DNA from 2 places in the Metasolibacillus sp. FSL K6-0083 genome. Region 1 is predicted to be linked to the other one. Evidence: riboswitches for the same ligand, from Rfam matches in the RefSeq annotation. Region 1 holds a riboswitch; the other holds the start of a gene.
The links. Region 1 has a riboswitch for cobalamin ahead of MHB51_RS09335 (ABC transporter substrate-binding protein). Riboswitches for the same ligand answer to the same signal wherever they lie in the genome.

Region 1 (5,898 bases):
ATCGAGTAAAATTTGTCCACTTATTGTAGGTAAAACGCCGCTAATCACCTTTAACAATGTAGATTTGCCACTACCATTCGGTCCGAGAATCCCCAGTATTTTCCCTTTAGATACTGTGAATGAAACATTTTTAATAATCGGTGTCGCACCGTAGCCACCAGAAATTTGCTCTACTTGTAGCATTATGCTCCCCCTTTTCTACGTTGCTTGTAAAAAATATAAGCAAAAATGGGCGCACCGATAAATGCTGTAATGACCCCAATAGGCAGCTCTGTTGGCGCAATGATTGTACGTGACACTAAATCGCAAATCACGAGAAGGCTTGCGCCATTAATGAGCGATAAAATTAGCAGCAAACGGTGGTCTGCGCCGACAAGCATGCGCACCATATGTGGCACGACAAGCCCAACGAAACCAATCGTACCAGAGACGGCAACCGCAGCACCTGTCAGTATAGAACCACCAGCTAAAATAATATATTTACTGCGCTTCACATCAACGCCTAAATGCTTTGCACGCTCTTCTCCGTAAACCATCGCATTCAACTCACGACGGTTTAACCAAATTAAAAGTACACCGATAATAACGAACGGGATAATCATTTGCACATATGGCCAGCCGCGCATCGAAACGCTACCAAGTAGCCAGCCCATAATCATTCGTAGCTGCTCCCCTGTCAACGCAATCATTAAAGAAATACAGGAACCTAAAAAAGAGCTAAAAATAACCCCAGTTAATATTAATGTCTCCATTTTCATCGTTCGGTCAACAAGGCGCGCAAAAGTCATCACAATTATCATTGTTATCGCTGCGCCAAGCATACTAAAAATCGGCAATGTGAAAACGCCAAGCATCGGAAGCGATACTGAAAAATAAATAGTTGCCACTGCACCGACAGAGGCCCCTGACGAGATACCGAGCGTATATGGATCAGCGAGTGGGTTTTTTAATAAACCTTGAAATGCTGCCCCCGCTATCGCCAGCGACGCACCAACGAGCGCAGCAAGCATTACTCTAGGCATTCGAATATTCCATAAAATACTGTAGGCGGTTGGGTCAGCCTCTCTATCCCATAAAGTAGATAGCGGTATGTTCACTGAACCTACCGCAACTCCTAACCATATACTTATGAGTAGTAATGCAATTGATATGACATATGCAATTACTGCCTTTTTATTTTGACTCAAATAGAATCGCCTGCCTTTAAATAAACGCTTATTCTGGAGTAGGACTATCCAAAAAGGGAATTTTGTATTGGTATCATATTAAAAGGGAGATTTTCGTTTCTTCTCTATCGCTTAGGAATAAACCTTTTACCAAAAAGTCATCGTCCAAAACGCCGATTATAGACGTTTTTTTAGATGTCCCCTTTATTTGGAATAATCAACAAATATTCAATTTCTTATAATTCTTTTAGGCAGCCCTCATCCAGATTTATCCCGCATTAACGGGCAGTAAAACGCCCACTTCAAGACTTAAGTGACAATACGCTAAAAGATAAGTGCGAGATTAACTGCCCGTAAATGCCCGAGTGGGTCAACTAACAATCAGTGGGGATGAGGAATCCCACTGATTGAAGTTTCACTTTATTTAAAAATTTCTGGATACATTGCCTTTGCAATTGATTCTACCCCATCCGCAATGCGAGGACCTTGACGGCTTGTCATACTGCCATCTACAGTGTAAACTGCGCCGTTTTTCACCGCATCCATTTCAGCAAATGCTGGGTTATTTAAAACTGCGTCCACATCTTCTGCGTATGTCACGATAATTGTGCTTGGATTGCTTGCAACAAAATCCTCTGGACTATACATTGGCCATTCATCTGCTTCAACAACGTTTTTAATATTGATTGCTTTTAGCATCTCATCCATAAATGTGTTTTGACCAACTGCATAAATATCTGGTGTCATACCAACAACAACGAAAGCTGATTTTTCTTCTTGTCCTTCCACTTTTGCCTGTATATCAGCTAGCTTCGTTTTAATAGATTCCACCATTTTCTCTGCTTCTTCTACTTTACCTGTTAAAGTACCGATTTGTTCCATTGTCATATATGTTTCTTCAAATGTTGCCGCATTTTTAACGACGAACACCGTTACGCCCGCTGCTTCTAATTGCTCTAATGCTGGCTCAACTGCGAACATGCTTGATTCATGTGCAAAAACAATATCGGGCTGTAAGGAGACGATTTTTTCAACATTGTATTCCATGCTACCGACTCTTTCTTTTTCAGCTACTGCTGGTGGATAATCATCAATATCGTTGACGCCAACAACCTCATTTTCTAAATTTAAAGCAAATAAAATTTCTGTATTTGATGGTGTTAAAGAGATGATTTTTTCTGGTGCACGCTCAAGCGTAACCTCTCTGCCTAAAGCATCTGTTACTGTCGCAGGAAAGGCTGCTGCGAGCTCGTCCGTTTCTTGCTGTACTTCTGTTTGCTGCTCACCTTGCGTTTGTGGCTCCTTATTGTCATCCTGTCCACACGCTGCAAGCAAGCCTGTTGCTAACAGCATCGTCATTATAATTGACCAAAACTTTTTCACTTCTAATTCCTCCTAATTAAACAAAATAACAAAAAAATCCCTCGACAAATACGAGAGATTATAATAGGGCACTATTAAAATAGCGGCGCCACCCTATCCTCGTAGGTTGTCATTGGCTTTACACGAAAGGCAGGTCTCCTGGCTTATGCATCATACATCTCTAGCGCCTTCCCGAAAATTCAGTGGCATACCGCTAGAAACTAGCATTTACAGTGGCGGGACCGCATCAGATTTTCACTGATTTCCCTTTTACTCCTTATCATCTACAAGGAACCTTTTGTGCTTCACTATGAACTTTTTTATCTTTGACAATGAATAAAATCTCAATGTCTCCACTTTAATTATAGCGAAAAAATTGAGATTGTGTAGGTGCTAAATATGGTAGTTATACTCTTCAGGTAGTACGCGACGTAAAAACTGCTTTGTGCGCTCCTCTTTTGGTTGTACAAAAATCTCATGCGCGGAGCCTTCCTCAACAATTTGACCTCCATCCATAAAAATGACATGGCTTGCTACATCTCGCGCAAATGACATTTCATGTGTGACGACAATCATCGTTGTGCCAGACTTCGCGATTGTTTTCATGACCTCTAAAACTTCCCCTACAAGCTCGGGGTCAAGCGCTGATGTCGGCTCATCAAATAAAATTACATCAGGCGATAATACAATAGCTCGGGCTATACCAACCCGCTGCTGCTGACCACCAGATAATTGACTTGGGTAGGCATCATATTTATGCGTCAAACCTACTTGATCGAGTGCCTCTTTCGCAAGTCCATACGCTTTCTCCTTATTCATTTTCCTACCTATAATTAAGCCTTCTGCGACATTTTCCAGTGCCGTTTTATTATGAAATAAATTATAATTTTGAAATACAAAGGCGGTTTTTTTACGTACAGCAAGCACTTCCTTTTTAGAGGCATTTCTTAAATCAACTGTTATTTCACCAAAGCTCGCCGTTCCTTTATCCGCACGCTCCAAAAAATTAATACAGCGCAGCAATGTTGTTTTACCTGAACCACTGGGACCTAAAATAACAACAACATCCCCTTTTGAAACAGTTAAATCAACGCCCTTTAAAATCTCATTGCGCCCGAATGATTTATGAATATTTGTAATTTGTAGCATCAGCTCTCCCCCTTTACATTTAACTTTGAAGATTCATTTTATAGCGACTTAAATAGCGTTCATAGCGTTTAAATAAATACTCTACCGTCATACATAAAATTAAATAAACAATGAAAATATCGATATATGCCTCTAAATAATTGTAGCCAACATTCGCAGCAACCTTCGCCTTCAATGTAATTTCCTGTAACGAAATGGCATAACCAAGCGATGTCGCCTTAATCAAATTAATCGTTGCAGTACATAAATTAGGTAACGCCGCTACCAAAGATTGTGGGATGACAATACGCCAGTAAGCCTGCGCTGTTGTCAAACCAACAGAATATGCCGCCTCTAGCTGACCGTTAGGCACAGTTTGCAATGCCGAGCGAAACACTTCCGTTAACACCGCGGCTGTATTAAACGTAAATATAATAAGGGCATACCATAATGGATTCACATCATAAATGGAGTAATTGATATTATATTTTTCAAATAGACCTGCTAAAATGAGTGGGATGCTGCTGTAGAGCACAAAAATTTGAATAATTACTGGCGTGCCACGCACAAAAGACACATAAATTTTTGTTAAGCGGTTAATAATCGGCACTTCATAAATACGCGACATGGCAAGTAGAAAAGCTAAAGGTATTGCTAATATAAGCGATACAATCGTTACCAATAACGCAATTGGCACACCGCTAAGCGCAACCCAAAAGGTATCTATTAAAAATGCTATATTAATAAAATCCATGCACATCACTCCTTATGTCGCCTTGATTGAGCTCTTCCCTTTGCTAAATGCTCGCTCCAATTTTGCAAATAGCTTCTCTAACGTAATCGACAAAATCCAATAAATAATAGCTAAAGCCATAAAAATTTCTAACGTATGCGTACCATAGTTATTCGCAATAATTAAATTTGCCTTTCCTACAATATCGATAAAGCCTATCGTATAGGCAAGTGCCCCTTCCTGTAATACCGCAATTAAGCCATTGCCAAAATTCGGTATGGCAACAACAAATGCTTGTGGAAAAACAATGCGTCGATAGGCTTGCAGTGGTGTGAGACCGACGCTAACAGCTGCCTCATGCTGTCCTCTATCAATTGCTAAATAAGAAGAACGAATTACCTCGGACATCATCGCCGCAAACTGTAAGCTAAATGTTATCACTACAAAAACACCTGTATGCACATTATGCAAATTGATATTTAATAAATTTTCAGCGAATGCCGGAACCCCGTAGTACACAAGAAATAATAATACGATCGAAGGTGTACAACGAATAATTGTTGTATAGCCATTCGCAAGCCAACGCAGCAATGCATGATTGCTCAATTTCGCCATCGCTAGTACCAATCCAGCAACACTACCAAAAACGACCGCAAGAGCAGCAACATATAATGTCACAAATAAAAATGGCAATAGCTGTGGAAGCGCTGACCATAAATAAGTGATATCAAAGTATTTTTCCATTCATCTCACCACCGATTCATTATGTATGCAGCTCTTGGGAAAGCAGGTTGCATATGCTCTCCCTTAGCTATTCAATTAATCTAACGTTTTACAGAATCTAGCACTTTGAATAAATCCTTACCGTAAAATTGTTCGCTTAGCTTATTTAGCGCATCCGTTTCCTTTAACTGCTGAATTGCTTTATCATAGGCATCTGCGAATTCCTGCTCCTTTTTATTAAATAGCGGCCATGTTTTAATTACTGCAAACTCGTTATACACAACCTCATCCTTTAAATGATGATACGGGCCGCCCTCCGTTAATACTTGACCGTTAAAGCTACCTTCGATTTGTACACCACCATCTACACGCCCTTCATTCACCCATTGCACAACATCAACCGAAAACTCCTCCCCTGCCTGTAGCTTGACTTGGTTATCCGGATTCGCTTCATTGTATTCAGCAATGACTGTATACTGGGCGTTATTTGCCGCGATTGGCGCTAGCGTAAACCCTGCTGAAGCAAAGTCACTTAAATTTTTAATATGGGCATTTTCTTTTTTTACAACAAGCCCTGCACTACTTAATCCTAAAAACTCCTGTGGAAAAATAAATTTTGCTGTTCGCTCCTCTGTCCAGAAGGCATTTTTCACACCTACCTGATACTTCCCTTGCTCAACACCGATTAATAAATCATCGTTGGACGTTCCAACAAATTCAAACTCGTAATCTTCTAAAATTTCATCAACTAATTTCATTACTTCAACGTCATAGCCTGTTGGATTA
Region 2 (5,898 bases), 1.6 Mb from region 1:
CAGGACTTCCTGCTGTCGATATATAGCCACCATTCGTTGTTTGTATCGCAGCTAATTTAGCTATTGAGCGATCTATTACCGCTTGTACTTGTGGATTGCTTTGATATGGTGCTAATGCTTGAAGTACCATACCTGTCATATCTGGATCAGCAACGTTACCGCTAAATGCAAATCCACCACCATTTTTTATTTCCTTTGATATAATGTTTTGAATTAATTTATCACGCGTTGTTGTCGCTGTTTCAGGTAATTCAAAGTTCCAAGTATCCAGTGCAATCAATGAATAAGTGGCTGAATTTACACCTTGCTTTGTAGCAAAACTTAAATCTGCTAATTTATTAACTAAATTATAACCAGCTACATCTCTAGGGTCTTTCCCGATAGCCGTAAGCGCAATAATTACTCGAGCCCAATCCGTTGCCTGAGTATCTATTTCACCATTTGTTGCTTTTACATGACTGACGATATTGCGATAGTATTTATCATAATAAGTCGCATATTTATCTAAATTCATATCGCCACGTGCTAATGTTAAAATCGTCCATTCAGAGTTATAAGATGGCTCATATGAACCTGCCGTCAAATAATCAGCAACTGCATTGTATGCCTCAACTGTAGACGGTTGTAAATCTAATAGACGTTTTTGTAAAGCTTCAAGCTTAGCATAGTTAGTTACTTGATTTTTATGAATAGTTAATAACTTATCATAAGCAAGCTGGGCCTCAGCTACTTTTAATATATCAGCCCAAACGAGCATTTCTACAGAAGGTAATGCATCGATTTTAGCGATAACTTTGTTAATATCATCTTCAGCACTAAGCATTTTCTTTTTATCAAGGAGAACGGGATAATTGGCAACCCCTTTAGTTGATACACCATCAACTTTGGCATTTGGATAGATATTAGGTAACGCTTTCCAAATTTTTTCTGCTTCTGCAACTAATTCTTTTGCTAGCGGATCATTTATATCAATAGCATCAATGAACAGTTCAATATATCGTATTTCTTTATTAACAAGGTCTTCATGATTTGTTACCTTTTTTTGATCATTCGTAGAAAGGACCTTAACTTTTTTTCTCGCATGCTCTAGTTGCTCTTTTGTTGCTGAATTATATGCTATATCTTCTAATTGAGGAAGCTCGTTGATAGTAAGAATAGCGTATTTGATTTCCTTAGCTACAAGAACTTCATTAAATGCAAGTATTTCTGGATCTGTAGCTTTTCTATAACCAGATTTAAAAAGAGAAGCATATTTTTCACGTAATGCATCTAGCTTATTGTTTAGTCCATCATCTAAAATAATATCTTCAAGATCAGGTAAAATATTATTAGGATCTTGCATATATAATTTAAAATATGCCATTTCTTTTTCAAGTAACAGACCGAAATAAGGAAGGTCATTCAATAAGAGTGCACGAGCGGGTGCTTTTACTTTCGTATCTAGTTCACGTGCTTCCAGCAATAGTTGATAAGTTGCATCATCTGCTCGTTCAATTGTTGGTAAGGAGGTAATGAAATTTATTGCTTCTTGCGCTTCAAGTGAAATAACAAATACATCCACTGTTTTAGTTGTATCGTCTAGTTTAGCAGTAATTACTGCTCGACCAATTTCCTTAGCAGTTACAAGCCCATTATCTACCGTTGCAATTCCGTTATTACTTGAAGTCCATTCAACTGTTGCACTATCATCTGTTGTTGAAGTAGTTGCTATAAGTTCAAATGTCTCAGCTACTTGTAATAGTAATGGTTCTTCTCTATTTAATTGAATATCGCTACTTGCTAAGGGGGCAATCTCCATAAATGGAGTAAACGTTAATCCTGCTGCATCATCTATTTGCGTCTGCTGCTCTAATTCAGCCTCATTATCAGATTCAAGTGCATTATCCAGCTTTGTTGAATCTTCTAATTCTATTTCATTATCAGGTTTCGTAGTATTATCTTGCTCTATCGAATTATCAAGATTACTATCGCTGATATCATTAGCATTTTCAATATTTAGCTCGGCTATTTCTCCTTCAAAATGCTGTGCTTTGATTACACTGGATGGAGAGAATAACGATAAGACTAAAATAAAGACAAGCGCTATATGTAGTTGTTTTTTCCATATAGCCATTTAAAAATCACTCCTTGATAAAATAGTTAAATACTGACAAGGTAAAGTATTTTACCTTGTCAGTATTAATTTACTTAGTTATTGCACTTCTACTACGAGTGGCTCACTTACTGAACCACCTAATAATGCATTAGCTGAGGCAGTAATGGTAATAGTGCCAGCTTGCGCTTGACCTACAAATGTAATAACTGCTTGTTGGTCGGTATTCACAGTAACAGACTGAGCTGTTAATGCCGTTGTTCCAGTATTAATTGTCCAGTTTGCTAGATTCGAAGCGCCTGGTGTTATAAATAAATCACCAGTTAAATCTACTGTAATAGACGGGTTATTATCGTTTACAGCAATCGCACTTGCTGTTTCTAATTTAGCCCATGTAGTGTAATAAATATGAACTACATCATCAGGCTCTAATTGATACTCAGCTAACCCATAATCAGGACTATCGCCATTTACTGTGTATACCCAGCCATCCCAACCATTCAAACTGCCTGCAGCACGTCCATCAATTGATTGAAGATATGGACCATACTGAGTAGAAACTACTACATAAGGAATACCAGCATCATCTAATGTTTGCTCTACAAGCTCTAGTGCAGTTGTTCCGTCTTGGACATTTACAGTTGTTTCTCCTAATATCTCATCGTACAAACCAGTCACTGATAATTGAACATCAAAGTCTGCTGATAGTACTTCTTGACTTACCGGCTGTAATACCGCCGCACTTGCTGCTGGTGATACGAGCGAAACTGCCAAAAGCAGGGCAAACGCTAGATGCCACCATTTTTTGAATTGAACCATTTACAAAACCTCCTATTTTTTATTTCGTGAATGTTTTGCAGTTAACTCAAAAATAAAAAGATGCTCCTCCAAAAAGGGGAAGCATCTCATGGAAAACAGAAAATAGGCATAGTGTGCCTGTCCGTCTATTTGCCGTAAGTTCTCCTAGCTTCCGAAGAGAGTTAATACGATGAAATAAAGGCAGGTCTCCTGGCTCGTGTATCCTAGTTCAGAACCTTCCCATCTACTAGAGGCATTTTTCCTCGTTGGACAGTGGTATACTCTGTAGTCATCTACACTTACAGTTGCGGAAACAGCTTCGGTTTTGCACCGAATTCCCTATTAAGCTCATAAATTGAGCACCTTTATTCTGCAGTTACTATTCACTTATTGGTAAGTGTAGCATAATTCTCTGGTTTTCGAAATAGTTAGAAAAAGAGAAAAGACCATCTGAAATAATAAATGTTTCAGATGGCCTCCTTTAAATTTAAAATATTACATCATATTTGCAATTTGTAGCGTTCTTTTTAGTATTTTTGCCGTTTGTCCATGAGTTAATGGAACTTTTGGCTCAAAATTTCCATTCTCTTTTCCTGTCATAATATTAAGGCTATTTAATAGCTCAATATAAAGGTTTTCTCACATCCTTATGAATGTTACTATCAATTTGAGTGTTAAAAATAAGAAGAGGGGTGGCTGACGCATGACAGCAAACACATGGGCATATGCCAAACGCTTAGATGAAACATATGAAATTGCCTCAATGCGGGAGGAGTTTTATATGCAAGAGGGGCGTATTTATTTCGATGGCAATTCATTAGGGCTGATGTCAAAGCGCGCAGAAAAGACGTTACACAGCTTGATGAATTCATGGAAAGAATACGGTATTGATGGTTGGACAAAGGGCGAGCATGCTTGGTTTTTCCTTGCCGAGAAGCTTGGTGCACAAATGGCACAAATTGTAGGCGCACAAAAGGAAGAGGTAGTTGTCACTGGCTCGACAACGAGCAATTTACATCAGCTCGTTGCAACATTTTACAAGCCAGAGGGAAAGAGAACGAAGATTTTAGCGGATGAATTAAATTTCCCCTCTGATATTTATGCTTTAAAATCACAACTAGCATTAAAGGGTTATGATGAGTCACATTTAATTCGTGTGGCATCACGAGATGGGCAAATGCTAGATGAAGAAGATATTATTGCGGCAATGACAGATGAAGTAGCATTAATTGTTTTACCGGGTGTGCTTTATCGCAGTGGGCAAATTTTAAATATGGAGCAATTAACGAAGGCAGCACATGAACGTGGTATTATAATTGGCTTTGATTTATGTCATTCAGTTGGCTCAGTTGTACATCATTTACATGACTGGAATGTGGATTTTGCTTTTTGGTGCACGTATAAGCATTTGAATGGCGGACCGGGTAGTACAGGGGCTCTTTTTGTGCATGAGAAGCATTTTGGGACAGCACCGGGCTTAGCTGGCTGGTTTGGCTCAAATAAAGAAAAGCAATTTACGATGAGTCATACATTTGAGCCAGCATTTGAGGCTGGGGGCTTTCAGGTAGGAACACCAAATGTGTTGAGTATGGCGCCATTGTTAGGAGCGCTTGGGTTGTTTAATGAAATGGGCATTGATAATGTGCGAAAGCGTTCGTTGGCATTATCAGATTACATGCTGCAATGCGTGGAGGATATGCTTGGTGAATATAGCTTTAAAGTGTGTAGCCCAGTAGAGCATGAAAGGCGTGGTGGTCATATTTATCTAGAGCATCCAGATGCCGCACGCATTTGCAAGGCATTGAAGGAGCGCGGTGTTATTCCTGACTTCCGTGCACCACAGGGGATTCGCTTAGCGGCAGTTGCAATGTATAACACATTTGAAGAAGTGTATAAATGTTTTGAAATTTTAAAGGATATTATGGAAACGAAAGCATATGAGAAATTTACGAATGAAAGAGAGATTGTAGCGTAATGGGGTGGATTGATATTACACAGCCGTTGAACAAAAATATCGCGACATGGGCAGGCGATACAAAATTCATCTATGAAACGGTTGCAACAAAGGAGCAAACAGGCTCTGTCAATGTCGGTATGCTACAGATGAGCCTTCACTCAGGCACGCATATGGACGCACCATTTCATTTTGATAACAATGGACAGACATTTGAGCAGCTTGATTTAGAGCGCTGTATCGGAAAAGTGGTCGTTGTGGAATGCTTGGATAGTGAATTTATTGAAATGTCGCATGTTGCAGGGAAAATTACAGGAGTAAATGCTGTATTTTTTAAAACAAAAACGCTAGCTAACGCACATATTTTTCCTCAGGAAGTACCTACACTAACAATAGAAACTGTAGCGTATTTAAAAGAAAGCGGCATTAATTTAATTGGAGTGGATGTGCCATCAGTTGATAAAGTAACTTCAAAGGAGCTACCAATACATCATGCGCTAGTAGAAAGTGACATTTATATAGTAGAAAACTTATTGCTTGAGCATATCAAAGCAGGGCGCTATGAGATGATTATTTTACCTCTATTAATAGAAGGAGCAGATGGTAGTCCTGTAAGAGCAGTCATCAAAGAGGAGGAGCAATAATGTCGAACAATTACAAGCCATTTGAAGATGAGAAAAAAATCGTTACGGATTTCAAAGACCGTATGACCTATACAGATTATTTACATTTAAACGAGGTTTTAGCTTGTCAAAAGCCGCTAACAGATGAGCATGATGAAATGCTTTTTATCGTTGTCCATCATGTCAGTGAGCTTTGGATGAAGCAAATTTTACATGAAGTCAAATCGGCAACGCTTGATATTCATAATGGGCGCTTACCTGAATCATTTAAAAAGCTAGCGCGTGTTTCACAAGTGCAAAACCAGCTAAAAAACGTATGGGATGTGCTTGCAACATTAACGCCTGCTGATTACTTAAATTTCCGAGACCAACTCGGGAATTCATCAGGTTTTCAATCCTATCAAAATCGTTTACTAGAGTTTTATTTTGGC

Region 2: another riboswitch for cobalamin. It lies ahead of MHB51_RS17045 (DUF4430 domain-containing protein); the one in region 1 lies ahead of MHB51_RS09335 (ABC transporter substrate-binding protein).

Annotation. Positions count from the first base shown of each region.
Region 1 covers NZ_CP152046.1:2,001,334-2,007,231, forward strand. The annotation lists gene MHB51_RS09325 (adenosylcobinamide amidohydrolase) at 1-183, opposite strand, end outside; gene MHB51_RS09330 (iron ABC transporter permease) at 183-1,187, opposite strand; gene MHB51_RS09335 (ABC transporter substrate-binding protein) at 1,587-2,549, opposite strand; cobalamin riboswitch at 2,660-2,842, opposite strand; gene MHB51_RS09340 (amino acid ABC transporter ATP-binding protein) at 2,922-3,677, opposite strand; gene MHB51_RS09345 (amino acid ABC transporter permease) at 3,697-4,410, opposite strand; gene MHB51_RS09350 (amino acid ABC transporter permease) at 4,423-5,133, opposite strand; gene MHB51_RS09355 (transporter substrate-binding domain-containing protein) at 5,214-5,898, opposite strand, start outside.
Region 2 covers NZ_CP152046.1:3,647,910-3,653,807, forward strand. The annotation lists gene MHB51_RS17040 (S-layer homology domain-containing protein) at 1-2,113, opposite strand, end outside; gene MHB51_RS17045 (DUF4430 domain-containing protein) at 2,192-2,911, opposite strand; cobalamin riboswitch at 3,073-3,272, opposite strand; gene kynU (kynureninase) at 3,594-4,865, shown strand; gene kynB (arylformamidase) at 4,865-5,488, shown strand; gene kynA (tryptophan 2,3-dioxygenase) at 5,488-5,898, shown strand, end outside.